2 regions of the Clostridium sp. CM041 genome follow, and region 1 is predicted to be linked to the other one. Evidence: a T-box and tRNA genes for the amino acid it is inferred to sense, from the RefSeq annotation. Region 1 holds a T-box; the other holds one or more tRNA genes.
The links. The T-box of region 1 lies ahead of thrS (threonine--tRNA ligase). A T-box ahead of a tRNA ligase gene usually reads a tRNA of that ligase, here a tRNA-Thr.

Region 1 (7,230 bases):
GGACCGTAGAAAGCAGCTTCACCAATAGCTGTTTTATAATTTATTCCTAAGTGATCTAGTATATCTTTCATCTTCGATTCGGTTTCTGCCCAAGCCTCAGGATTGTTAATATACTTATCTTTATTTTTTGGATCCCATTTAGAGAATCTGTAAGTAATATCATTTTCGATTCCAAGTGTTTTCATTACATAGTTAATTAAATTTATAACATCTTTAAATTCTTCTTCTAATTGTTCAGGGGTAACAACTAAATGACCCTCTGAAATAGTGAACTGACGTACTCTCATAAGACCATGCATTTCACCGGAAGATTCATTTCTAAATAAAGTTGAAGTCTCCCCATATCTAATTGGAAGGTCACGATAACTCTTTTGATCTGCATTATAAATTGTAAATTGGAATGGGCATGTCATTGGGCGAAGTGCCATGACTTCCTCATTTTTAGATTCATCACCAAGGACAAACATTCCATCTTTATAATGATCCCAGTGACCAGACATTTTATATAAATCGCTCTTAGCCATAAGAGGAGTCTTAGTTAAAACATAACCTCTTTTTTCTTCCTCATCTTCAACAAAACGTTGTAATAATTGGATTACCCTTGCGCCATTAGGCATAAGTAGAGGCAAACCTTGACCTATAACATCTGATGTTGTAAAGAATTTTAGTTCACGGCCAAGCTTGTTATGGTCTCTTTTTTTAGCATCTTCCATCTTCTCTATATGGGCATCTAAATCGGATTTTTTAGTGAAGGCAGTTCCGTATATACGGCTAAGCATTTTGTTTTTCTCGTTACCTCTCCAGTAAGCTCCTGCAACTTGAGTAAGTTTAAATGCCTTTACATACTTTGTAGACATTAAATGTGGTCCCGCACAAAGATCTGTAAATTCGCCATGTTTGTAGAATGATAATTTTGCGTCAACTGGTAGGTCTTCAATTAATTGAACTTTGAAATTTTCATCTCTTTCTTCCATAAAAGCAATAGCTTCATCTCTTGCAAGCTCGAATCTTTCTATTGGAAGATCTTCTTTAACAATCTTTTTCATTTCTAATTCGATTTGTTTAATTTCATCTGCTGAGAAAGAATCTTGTTTATCAAAATCATAGTAGAACCCCCCATCTATAGCAGGTCCGATGGCAAGTTTTGTACTAGGGAACAATCTCTTTACTGCTTGAGCTAAAATATGAGTAGCACTATGCCTAAAGGCTTTTTTACCTTCTTCGCTATCAAAAGTTAATATACTAACATCGCAGTCCTTAGTGATTTTATAACGTAAATCTACGATTTCATCATTAACCATTCCGGCACAAGCAACTCGTGCAAGGCCCTCACTAATATCTTTCGCAATTTCAATTACAGTCATTTCAGATTCATAAGTTTTAATTGAACCATCTTTTAATTTAATGTTTATCATATGTATTGCTCCTTTCTTTTATCTTATAGGGTTAAGTCATATTTGAGAAATAACACTAGCATAAATATTATGCACAATTCTTTAAACCTATATTTTTTATAAAATAAAAAAAACCCCGTCCCAATTCTAATTATAGAATTGGGACGAGATTATAATTTCCCGCGGTTCCACCCAAATTGTTTATAAAATAAACCACTTAATAATTATAACGGAATTACCGGACTTTATTGAAGTCACTCAGAGGTAGTCTTCAGCTAATTTCATTTAAGAATACTTCCAGCTAAGGTATCCTTTCTCTGTAAATGTGCCATGGCTTACTTTTCTCTTCGTAGTATTAAATTATTATATTTATATTAATTATAGCACTTACGCTAAAGATGTCAAGGTAGCAAATAAAGTTATTTAGGTGTTTTCGATAAAATAAATAATAGGTAAGATTTTCTATTTTACTACTTTAAATTGTGGTGAATAAGTATCTTCAGAAAGTACATCAAAGATGAAACCTTGATTTTTGAGACCCTCAATAATTTCAGGTAAGGCTTCAACTGTTGTAGTTTTTGGGTTTAAATCATGCATTAATATAATGGCGTGTTTAGTCCGACTAGATTGAGTTAAAACTGATTCTATAATCTTATGTTTGTGCTGACAAAAAGCGGAAGCATCACTGGAATCAACATTCCAATCAAAGTATTTATAACCATCCTTATTCATTTCACTAATTACAGAGTTCATTATTTCCATGCCACCGTAACTGTGACTAATAGTATTATTAGAACCACCAGGATATCTTAAAATATGACTAGGGTTTTTACCTGTAATTTCTGTAAGGAACGAATCTAATTTTTTTACGTCTTTTTTAAAATTATCTGGCGATGCATAAATACTATTATAATCATGACTGTAAGTGTGATTAGCTAAAGTGTGCCCATCCTCAGAAATTTGTTTATACAAAAATCTTGATTCAGGGTGACCATTTACAAAAAAAGTAGCCTTAATATTATATTTTTTTAGGACTTTTAAAATTTGTAAAGTGTTGCTAGATACCCCATCATCGAAGGTTAAATAAGCTATTTTGGTATTATCTAATTTGTCTTTATATAAGACTTCATCCTTTTTGATAGTACTTTCGAGAATCTTATTTTGTGATTTTAACTTCTTATTGTCCTCATGAATCTGAGCTATCTGATGCGACAATAAACTATGTTGATGTTTACTTGAAACAACGGTTACTTGGCTAACTGCTACTCCTAAAAATGAAGTAATACATAAAGTAAAAATAGCAATTTTTACTATTAGGAATTTTAATGAGTGCTTTTTTTCTATAATTGAAATTATCATGGTAATACCTTCCCTTTTTTATATTCATGTACCTATATTATCTATATTAATTTGTAATAGGTTTAACGACATTTCAGAAGGAAGTCTCAAACTTCTATAAGTGGGAGTACACCCCCGAACAAACAGAGAACTTCAGTAGAAGTATAAAGTTCCTTCTGAAGTCGTTAATACTTCAGCTCCGAAGGAGATGATTTAAACCTATTAACTTTTTCTGAAACGCTAGAAGCTGCTTCAATCAATTGATAATTTGTCTTTGTTAAAGTCTGATTTTCACCTTTTAGAGAATCAAATTCGATTCTTAAAGATTCAATTTTGAGTTTATTAGCATTTATTTTACTGTTATTAAAAAAATAAAAAAATATTGAATTTAAAAATAGGGCACTAACAAGCATTATTGAAATAATATTTTTCTTTTTCATTTCTTACTCTCCTTCCTTGTAAAACTTACCAATCGACAATATTATACACTGCAATATGTTATAACTCAACTTTTGTGTTAATAAAAATGGATTTTTTTAATAAATTAGGTAATAATTTTGCAGACAAAGTGGGGGACGGTTAACAACTATTGATATAATTGTTAAATAACTTGTAAGGTTTCATGAGAAGTTTATTTTATGTAATGTTTCCCAATTGCATAAAAATGGACAATTTTCATAACAAATACATAAATCTGTGGTATATTTCTTAGGAAGCTATAAATTCTAAACCAATGAAGGGGATGTACTAATGAAGAATGCATTAAGAAATCTTGCAGTTATGATGATATTAATTTTTAATTCAAACGTAACTGTATTAGCTGTTGGACCAAATGCAGAGGTGCAGGAGAATGACTCATTATCTAAAATTGAAGGACAAAGAGAAAAAATCGAAATGAAAATAGAAGAATTTGATAATGAAATTCAACAAAACATGGCTAAAACAGAAGAGAATAAAGAGAAAATATCTAAAACTGAAAGGGCAATTGAAAGTGCCGCAGTGGAGATTAATCAGTTTGAAAAAGAGGCTGAAAAAGAACAGAAGGTATTTAATAGTAGGATGAGGACCATGTACATAAACGGGTTTAATGGGTATGCGAGTATAATACTTGATTCAGAGAGTTTCGGTGATTTTGTATCAAGAGTAGAAAATATAAAAACCGTTATAGAATATGATAAAAAAGTAATGGATGAGTTTGAAGATACCAGAAAAGAATTAAATGAAAAACAGCAAAATTTAAACAAGACAAAAAAGGTATTATTGAGTTTACAAGTAGAAAATAAGCAGAAGTTAAATAAGATGATTGCAACTAAAGAATCACAAAACAAATTACTGGCTGAGCGAAATATCAAGGAAAAACTTCTTCCAGTAGGGACAAGCAATCCACAAATATTAGCAACTAAAAACATAACAAAAGCAAATGAAGCATCACCTAAATTTACACCTTCAAGAGGCGCAGTTACTCCATCAAGTAATGCTATAATAGCCTATGCTTCTAACTTTCTTGGCACACCATATTTATGGGGCGGTTCATCGCCAGCGGGATTTGATTGCTCAGGATTTACGCAATATGTATATGCACATTTTGGAGTATCTATAGGAAGGACAACCTTTGATCAGATAAAGGATGGCGTACAAGTGTCTAGAAATAGCCTTCAATCTGGAGATTTGGTGCTGTTTGGAAGCGTTGGTAATCCCCATCATGTAGGTATATATGTAGGGAATAATACATATATACATGCTCCTAGTACAGGAGATGTGGTTAAAGTTTCAGCTATGACAAGATCAGATTTTATATCAGCTAGACGAGTGAAATAGAAAGTACATAATTAAAAATAGTAAAGCATAAAATTGCTCCTTTGTGACGTGCAAACGAAAGAGAATTTTATGTTTACCATACAACATAGTGGGGACGGTTAACAATTATTAGTTATAATTGTTAACCGTTTTTAAAGTTTTACGAGGAGTTTATTTTCACAAAATAATTCCAAATTGATAATCTTCACAACAACTACATAAGTTTTTGATAAATTTTTTCTATGATTATAATTTACTTTATCATATTACAAATCTTAGTATCCATGATTACTAATAGCTCTTTATTAACCTTTGAATGATGAATATTGCATTTATGGTATTTTAAAAGATATTTGATTTGGATATCTTTATATTAGGATGAGTTTCGGTTATCATAGTAATAACAGCATTAGACAATTGATTTTTCTTGCAGAATTTCACTTTCATATTATAATTCCTGTATATATCGATTATGCTAAACCTAAGGGGAATATAATAATGATCGGAATTTAATTTAAACAAGAGGGACGGTTAACAATTATTTGTCTTTTAATTGAAGAAATAAGTGGGGACGGTTAACAACCTTTTAGCTTTTATAATATAAAAATGTGTAACTATCAACTATTAGGATTAAAGAAGGGGTAATTAAACATGGATAATATATTGATTATTGAAGATGAAGAAAAGGTTTCAGAAATATTAAAAGCATATCTTGAAAAAGAAGGCTATAGAGTACATTGCACCACAAAGGGACTGGAAGGCATAAAACTTTTCGAAAAAATTGAATTCAGATTAGTTATTTTGGATCTAATGCTACCGGACATATCTGGCGAAGAGGTGTGCGGTGTGCTAAGAAAGATCTCTGAAGTGCATATATTTATGCTTACGGCAAAGGGTACATTAGAAGATAGAATACAAGGATTAAACCTTGGAGCAGATGAGTATCTTGTTAAGCCTTTCAGCCCGCGAGAACTAACAGCAAGAGTAAATGCTTTATTTAGAAGGATTAATGTAAATAAGTTTGAAACAAAAGTTTATAATAATGGAGATTTAGAAATTAATTATGACAAAAGGATAATTAAGGTACGCGGGACAGAAATAGCTCTTACACCAAATGAATTTGACATAGTGCATATTCTTTCATCTAACAGGGGAAAAGTATTCACAAGAGAGCAGCTTATTGAGAGAATAATGGGAATAGATTTTCAAGGTTTTGATAGAACGATAGATGTACACATTAAAAATATACGTAAAAAAATAGAAGAAGACAGTAGAAATCCTAAATATGTAATAACCGTAACTAGAATTGGTTATAAATTTGGTGGTGATTAATTTATGAGAATTATAAACTTTATGCGAAGTATAAAATTTACGCAAAGCATAAGAAAAAGGTTAAGTATTATTTTGGTATGCACCTCTATATTAGCGCTTTTTTTGTCTACACTTTTGGTGAATATAACAATATCAAGAACCTTCAACAGGTACTTAGTCGAAATACAAAATAAGAGGGATATTAGAATAGTAAAATATTTAGAAGAAGTATATAAAAAAAATGGTAAGTGGTCAGAAACTTCAGGAATAGAAATTATGCATGAAGCCTATATGAGTAGATACTGCCTTACTCTTAAGGATGAAAATAAAAAAGCCGTTTGGGGAATGAACGCTAATGACATAGTTAACAATACTAATATCACTATGCACGTCAAAAATGAAGGGGTTTATACTACAAGTACCTTTGAAATAAAATCTAAGGACAAGATTGTAGGATACATAGAAATAGGGCAATACGCACCAGTTCTATTATCCAAAGAAGATGTGGATTTTAAACTCTCAATAAATAAGAGTATTATTTTAAGTGTCGTACTTTCAATTTTAATAACAATATTAATTAGTCTTTTTATTTCGAAGCAATTCTCTACTCCGCTTAGGCAAGTTTCAAAGATTTCAGTCAATCTTTCAAATGGAAACTATAATGCAAGGGCAAATGATAAGAGTAGCATTTTAGAACTTGAAGATTTAAGAAATAGCATAAATACACTTGGAGAAAAGCTTCAGCATCAGGATGTCCTTAGAAAGAGGTTAATATCAGATATATCTCATGAAGTCAGAACGCCTCTTAATATTTTACAAAATAATTTTGAAGCTATGATTGATGGTATTTTCCCCGTAGATAATGAAAGATTGACTTATCTTAATGAAGAAGTTATTAGATTTGGAAAGCTTATAGACAACTTAAATGCATTAAAAGAGGTTGAAGGAGAAGAAGTAGCATTAAACACGGAGAAAATTTCTTTGAAAGATATCCTTTCTTCAGTTGTAATGGAATTTGAATTAATAACAGAAAATAAGAATATTAACATGACCTTAGAATTAAACACAAGTAAACAATGCAACATTTTAGGAGACAGAGATAAAATAAAACAGGTGGTTATTAACTTACTTTCAAATGCAGTTAAATTTACTCCCAAGCAGGGGAAAATTGATATTGCTTTAAAAGAAGCTGATGAAAAAGTAATATTAAAAATAGAAGATACCGGCATTGGTATTAAGGAAGAAGACTTACCTTATATATTCGAAAGGCTCTATAGGGGAGATAAAAGTAGACATGAAATGGAAGGCTCAGGGATAGGTCTCACTATTGTACGCAATATATTAACCCTTCATAAAGCAAATATAGAAGTGGAAAGTAAAGAAGGCGCCG
Region 2 (7,230 bases), 330 kb from region 1:
TATAGAAATATTAGATGTACAAGTATTTAAACAAGGAGGTACATTAAGCGCTGAAACAATGGAAACATTTACCTATCCTATGTTATTACTTGACTTTGGTGGTGGTACTTTAGATGTATCTCATTGGAAATATGAGAAAGATGAATTTGGTAACAAGGTGCTTGGAATGACTAAGGCTAGCAGTTTTGCACAACATGGGTTTGAGCCAACGATAGAAGCATTACTCACTAAGTTCAACTCTGCTGACGGATCTGATGGTAATTATGATATATCAGATGCTATCGAATATTTAGAAGATGACGAATTACCTTTTGGGGAAGCAAATGTATTAAAAGACATTAAAGATTTAGTGTTAAGACCATATGTGGAGAAAGCAATAAGTTCAATTAATAGCTCTTTTAAACCGAATACTTGTAAAGATATAAGAATAATAGGCGGACCTTCAAGGTTACTACTAGAATATTTACAAACAGAGTTCATAAAAACTGAGCCAAAGCTCATAGACAATAAAAACCCTCAATGTGCAAATTCTATACTGTTCGCTGAAAGATATAAAGAATTGCTAGTGCTTGAATACTTAGATGGAAATAAAGAAGTTGCTGCAACTACAGTAGCAGGTCAATAATTATGGGAGCACTCCGTAAAACTGTATCATCAAATCTAGGAGAGGAAACAGATAAAGACTTAATTAATTATGTGAGCAATATGGAGAAGAAAGGTATTAATAATTCTAAACTTATAAAGCAGGCCCTGAGATTTTACAGGGACTACGGCAATAAAGTTAAGAAGCTAGATACAGTAGATATTGCAAATATTTTAGATAACCCTGAAGTTAAAAATTATATAGGTAATATAGTTGGAGAGCTTTTTAAAGGTGCTATGCCAAATTCAATTCCACAAATTAACAATGACGTTTTTGTTAAAAAATCAAATGAGAGGGATATAGATTCTGTTGAAAGCGAGTATATGAAAAAACTTAATTGTGTGAAAGATATGTCGTTATAGCTTGGAGTGGCGTTTTCGTCACTCCTTTTTACTTTAAGAATCATAATTATTTTAAAAACACTTATCCTATACGTATAGTAAAATGATACCATATATGATAAAATGTAAGAAAGGCATTCAAAGTAAGCTAAAAAGGGTGATTTAATGTTCTGTCCTAGTTGTGGATCTCAAAATGAAGATAGCTCTAATTTTTGTAAAATATGTGGGATTAATTTATTAATTCAACCTAATACGACTGGTGAACAGATTATTAGTGAAAAAAACTGGTTAGTTGCTTTATTGATGTGTATTTTTCTTGGGGTATTTGGTATTCATAGATTTTATGTAGGTAAAATAGGTACGGGAATTTTAATGATTTTAACCTTTGGTGGTTTTGGAATATGGGTATTAGTTGATATTATTATGATTGCTACTAATTCATTTAAAGATATAAATGGGCTTCAACTAAATAAAAATATGTATAGGTATTAGTTTAAATTGTTTTGTGTATGCTGAAATAGCTCAGTTGGTAGAGTAACGCACTCGTAACGCGTAGGTCGAGGGTTCGATCCCCTTTTTCAGCTCCAAGTTTGTAATATGGAAACAAATATTTTTTAGCACTGGCATAACTGCTGGTGCTTTTTTGTGCGTTCAGCATAGTAAAGTAGACAGACAGTGATTTATAAAGTGGAATAGTAAATGAATGGAAATATAGTAAAACATAGCTTGAGGGTAGAGAAATTTATCTCCAGGCTTTTATATTTAATAGATTGATTAATATTACAAATATTGGGTAATAATACTGATAGACAGAACAAATAAGAGGAAACGATCATGTTTTATTAGCACTAGAAGTGTAATTATATATAAGGTGAGGTTGAATATAAATGAAAAAGATAAAAGTGAAAGTTGGAATAGATAAAAGTAAATTAATAAAAGGTAACAAACGAGTTGTTGCTTGTGGCAAGAACTTTTAACGACATTTCAGAAGGAAAGTCTCCCACTTCTATAAGTGGGAATTACATACCATAACAAAGAGAAAACTTCAAAGGGAGTATAAACGTCCTTCTGAAGTCGTTAATGCAGCTCCTTTGTAGCTGTTGCAGCACCACAGGTGATGATTTAACGACGTTTAAGCATCGAGGATTATAATTTAAAAGGATAGTAAAAAGTAGTTGAGAGTTATATCTTAACTACTTTTTTAGTGTATCATTTATTTCAGAATATTTTCAAGGAGGAGTCTTATTATTTGTATAATTATATCCTCGTTTTATTTGACCTAATAAGTAAGATACAGGTAAAAGTCATGATAATCAGTGGTTTTTTATAAATTATATTATATAAAAAATTATTATTTTCTGTTACAATGGTATTGTACAAAAAAAGGAAAAATTTGTGACATTAGTAATAGTCTTAAATTAAAGGGGAAGATTGATGTAAAAATATGAAAAGTACTAGTTATAATAAGTAGTAAGCTAAATTTCCAAAATATTTTCTAGAAAATATTGCAGAGAACAAAAATGCAAGTAAATCTCTAGGAGAAAAGAATTTACATTAGAAATAATTTATATATTTCTATAATTTTTATTCATTTAAAATATAGGAGGTAAGCATATGAAAAAAAGAGTAGCTTTTATAGCCATGTTATTAACTATGGCGGGTTCACATGTTGTATTCGCTGATAATGGAACAGTGACCGCAAGTTCATTACATGTCAGGCAAAAATCATCAATTTCATCATCAATTATAGCTTCTCTTGCAAGAGATACGAAGGTAGAGACACTTGGTAAAGAAGGGGAGTTCTATAAAATAAATTATAAAGGACAAACTGGATATGTACATAGCTCATATATAAAAATATCGGCAAATACGTCTGGTTCTACAAGTACAGCAAATGGAGCAGGGACGACAGGAACAATAACAACAGATTATTTAAATGTAAGAACAGGATTCGGGATAAATTATTCTGTTGCTAATGTTATTACACGCGGAACTAAAGTGACAATGTATGAAAAATCAAACGGATTTTGTAAGATAAATTATGGTGGCAAAACAGGTTATGTAAGTGAGCAATATGTGAAGGCCGCAACAGCACAGGATACAAACACAAGCACAAATACAGATAGTACAAGCAGTGTGATTACTGGAAGTGGTAATATTACAGCATCAAGTTTAAATGTAAGAAAAACGTCGTCTATGGGTAATAATATCATGGGCACAATAAAAATAAATGCAAAAGTGGATTTGTATGGAACACAAAATGATTTTTATAAAATCAAGTATAATGGACAATGGGGATATATAGCTAAAACTTACGTAAGCCTAGGTAATGACACTCCAAGTAGAGGTGATGTCATAGAAAATGACTCAAATGGACAACAAGGTACTGCAACAAAAAATATAGAGAGTTTAATCTCACAATTAAACACGTTTTTAGGAATGCCATACTTATGGGGTGGTACAACACCAGCGAAGTTTAATTCTAATGGCAAATATGTAAGTGGTGGTTTTGATTGTTCAGGTCTTATACAATATGCTTATAAAAACATAGGTATAAATCTACCTAGAACGACTATGGACCAAATAAATGTAGGTACCTCAGTTAATATAAATAGTCTCAAAAAAGGTGATTTGGTATTCTTTAGGACAAATCCAGCATCGCCTTCCCAAGCATCTCACGCGGGAATATATATTGGTAATAATAAATTTATACAATCTCCCAAAACTGGTGATGTTGTAAAAATATCTGAATTAACTGGATATTATAAAAGTAATTTTATAATAGGAAAAAGAGTAGTAAAATAAGTATATTTAATATAAACCAGGAATAATTAATATTATAGATGAATGTATGATTTTTATTAAATCATACATTCATTTTTTATATCCAATTTATCATAATTAAAAAAGTGAATTTAAAAATATTTCTTAACTTAAAGATTTCTAAAATTTATAAACAATATTGATGTATAATTAAAATATATATTAAAGTTATGTAATTTAATTGATTGACATATAGATATTAAGCACTTGTATCGGCATAATGTATTAGATATAATAAGTTTATTACAATATAAGGAGATAAATATGGAAATGAAGAAGATAAGTGGAATGAAGAAAGGTGATAGGATTGAAGGTTTTTATGTTATAAAATCTGTAGATAGCAAGGTTTCTAACAATAGTAACACAAATAAATATTTGGATTTTAATTTAGGAGATGCCACCGGCGATATAAATGCAAAACTTTGGGAATGGAATGAAAAATTAGAAGATACATTTAAACAAAGCATCTTAGTGAAAATTAAGGGCACAGTAAATGAGTGGAGAGGAAAGCTTCAATTAAAAGTTGAAGCAATAAGACTAACTGAGGAAAAAGATGAAGTAAACATTTGTGATTATGTTGCAGTGGCGCCGTATTCACCGGAAAAAATGTATGATAATATTTTAAATTATTTATCTAAAATCAAAAATATAGATATTCAAAATATAGTTACCAATATTTTAGGGCATAATGAGAAAAAGCTAATGCATTATCCAGCTGCGAAGTCTAACCATCACTCAATAAGATCGGGTCTGTTATATCACACAATCACCATGCTTAAGGCAGGAGAAAAATTAAGCGAAATTTACACCTTTCTAAATACAGATTTGCTATATGCAGGTATAATACTTCATGATATTGGTAAAATATATGAAATGAATGCTAGTGAACTTGGAATTGTAAGCGAGTATTCAGTAGAGGGTCAACTTTTAGGTCATATAGTTCAAGGAATTAAAATGATAGAAACGGCGAGTCTTGAGGTTAAAGCAGATACTGAAGTATCTATGTTGTTACAGCATATGGTGCTAGCTCATCATTATGAAGCAGAATATGGAAGCCCTAAAAAACCTATGATACCAGAAGCGGAAATGCTACATCATTTAGATATAATGGATGCAAGAATGTATGATATGAATAAAGCTTTAGGAGATACAAAGGAAGGCAAATTTTCAGAAAGAATAAGGTCTCTAGATAATATAAATGTTTATAAGAGTTTTGTTAATAAATAGTCTTAAGGAAGATTAGGTAACAGAAAAATACAGTTATTCAATATGGGTAAGTGTATTTTTTATTTAGATAAATAATGTATATACGAACTATTAATTGAAATAATTTATTAATATTCGCATTTTATATTGACTGGGTTATACTGCTCTGATATCATTAAGTAGCATGGCAACAATTGATAGTTTTTATTTCCTATAGAGTAATACAAGGAGGAATATGAAATGAAAAATTTTTATGATGTAGTTATTGTAGGAGCTGGCCCAGCAGGCATATTTACGGCACTAGAAATTTCTAATAAAAAACCTGAACTTAGTGTACTTATAGTTGATAAGGGAAGAAATATAGAAAAAAGAAAATGTCCAGCTAGAGACACAGGAAAGTGTGTTAAATGTAATCCTTGTGGGATAACGTTTGGTTGGTCAGGTGCTGGAGCTTTTTCAGATGGTAAGCTTTCTCTAAGCCCAGAGGTGGGGGGGAGACTTCTCGAATATTTTTCTGAAGACGAATCAAAAAAATTAATAAAGTATTGCGATGATATATATATAAAATTTGGAGCAAATGAGAAGGTATATGGGATTAATAGTGACAAGGTTGACGAAGTTAAATATGAAGCAAGTAAGCATAATATTCGTCTTGTTGAATGTCCAGTAAGGCATTTAGGAACAGAACTTGCCTATGAAGTTTTAAAATCTATGTACCATCATTTAGTGGATAATACAAATACAGAATTTATGGAACTTAGCGAAGTGGAAGAAATATTAATAGAAGATAATAAGGCTACTGGAGTATTATTAAAGAATAAAGATGGTGTGTTTAAGGTTAATGCAAAGTATATTGTAGCAGCACCGGGTAGAGGTGGGGCGGAATGGGCTTCAAATGAAGCTAAAAAACATAATATTGTGGTTACTAATAATGCAGTAGATATTGGAGTAAGAATTGAGGTGCCTAATTCTGTTATGGATCATCTGACAAAGGACTTATATGAAGCAAAATTAGTATATTATTCAGATACTTTTGATAACAAGGTTAGGACCTTTTGCATGAACCCGGGGGGAGTAGTGTCAGCAGAATATTATGATGATAACACGATTGCAGTTGTAAATGGTCATAGTTACTCCGACCAAAAGCTTAGAACAACTAATACAAATTTTGCGATGCTTGTATCTACTACTTTCACAGAGCCATTTAATCAACCTATAGGGTACGGAAAATATATAGCCCAGCTAGGTAATATGTTAACTGGCGGAGGGATAATGGTTCAAAGACTCGGGGATTTACTAAAAGGAAGAAGAACAGATTATGACAGATTAGGTAAATCAACTACGACGCCTACTTTAAAATCAGCAGTACCAGGTGATTTAAGCTTTGTATTACCACAAAGGCACTTAACGTCTATTGTGGAAGCATTAAAGGCTTTTGACAAGATAGCACCAGGTTTATATAGCAAAAACACATTGCTATATGGAGTTGAGGTGAAGTTTTATTCTAGTAAGATTAGTACAAATGATAAGTTTGAAACATCTGTTAGAAATTTATATACAATAGGGGATGGAGCAGGGATAACTAGAGGTCTAATGCAAGCATCTACAACAGGAATCGTAGTAGCAAGAGACATAGCTCAAAAAGAAGACTAAAAATTTAATCTAAATAATTGGTTATATGAATATTAAAAGTGTATAATTCAACATGAAGTAAACATAGAAGACAATAAAATTTCTTAATACTAGTAGTTAAGAAATTTTATTGTGAACTGAAAGAAAGCGAGGAATTTATATGTCAGCATTTATAGTTTTAGGAGCCCAGTGGGGAGATGAAGGTAAAGGTAAGATGACAGATTATCTTGCTGAGGGGGCAGACGTTGTAGTCAGGTTCCAAGGCGGAAATAATGCAGGTCATACCGTAGTTGTAGGAGAAAAGGAATATAAACTTCACTTAATACCATCAGGAATATTATATAAAGATAAATTGAATGTAATAGGTAATGGTGTGGTTGTAGACCCAGAGGCGTTATTTATAGAAATTGACTACTTAGAAGCGCTAGGCGAAAAAATAACTCCAGAAAGATTAATAATTAGTGATAGATCACAGCTTATAATGCCATACCATAAAGAGCTAGATAATTTATACGAAATAGCTAGAGGTAAAAATGATATTGGAACTACAAAAAAAGGGATAGGCCCTTGTTACACTGACAAGTT

Region 2: it has a tRNA-Thr gene. The T-box ahead of thrS (threonine--tRNA ligase) is inferred to sense a tRNA for this amino acid. The anticodon was not compared.

Annotation. Positions count from the first base shown of each region.
Region 1 covers NZ_CM143648.1:2,745,704-2,752,933, forward strand. The annotation lists gene thrS (threonine--tRNA ligase) at 1-1,415, opposite strand, end outside; T-box leader at 1,552-1,754, opposite strand; gene ACWJJT_RS13025 (polysaccharide deacetylase family protein) at 1,857-2,753, opposite strand; gene ACWJJT_RS13030 (hypothetical protein) at 2,918-3,172, opposite strand; gene ACWJJT_RS13035 (C40 family peptidase) at 3,483-4,550, shown strand; gene ACWJJT_RS13040 (response regulator transcription factor) at 5,181-5,861, shown strand; gene ACWJJT_RS13045 (sensor histidine kinase) at 5,865-7,230, shown strand, end outside.
Region 2 covers NZ_CM143648.1:2,420,612-2,427,841, forward strand. The annotation lists gene ACWJJT_RS11305 (ParM/StbA family protein) at 1-625, shown strand, start outside; gene ACWJJT_RS11310 (hypothetical protein) at 628-1,005, shown strand; gene ACWJJT_RS11315 (TM2 domain-containing protein) at 1,150-1,476, shown strand; tRNA gene ACWJJT_RS11320 (tRNA-Thr) at 1,496-1,571, shown strand; gene ACWJJT_RS11325 (C40 family peptidase) at 2,599-3,789, shown strand; gene ACWJJT_RS11330 (3'-5' exoribonuclease YhaM family protein) at 4,072-5,034, shown strand; gene ACWJJT_RS11335 (NAD(P)/FAD-dependent oxidoreductase) at 5,254-6,666, shown strand; gene ACWJJT_RS11340 (adenylosuccinate synthase) at 6,806-7,230, shown strand, end outside.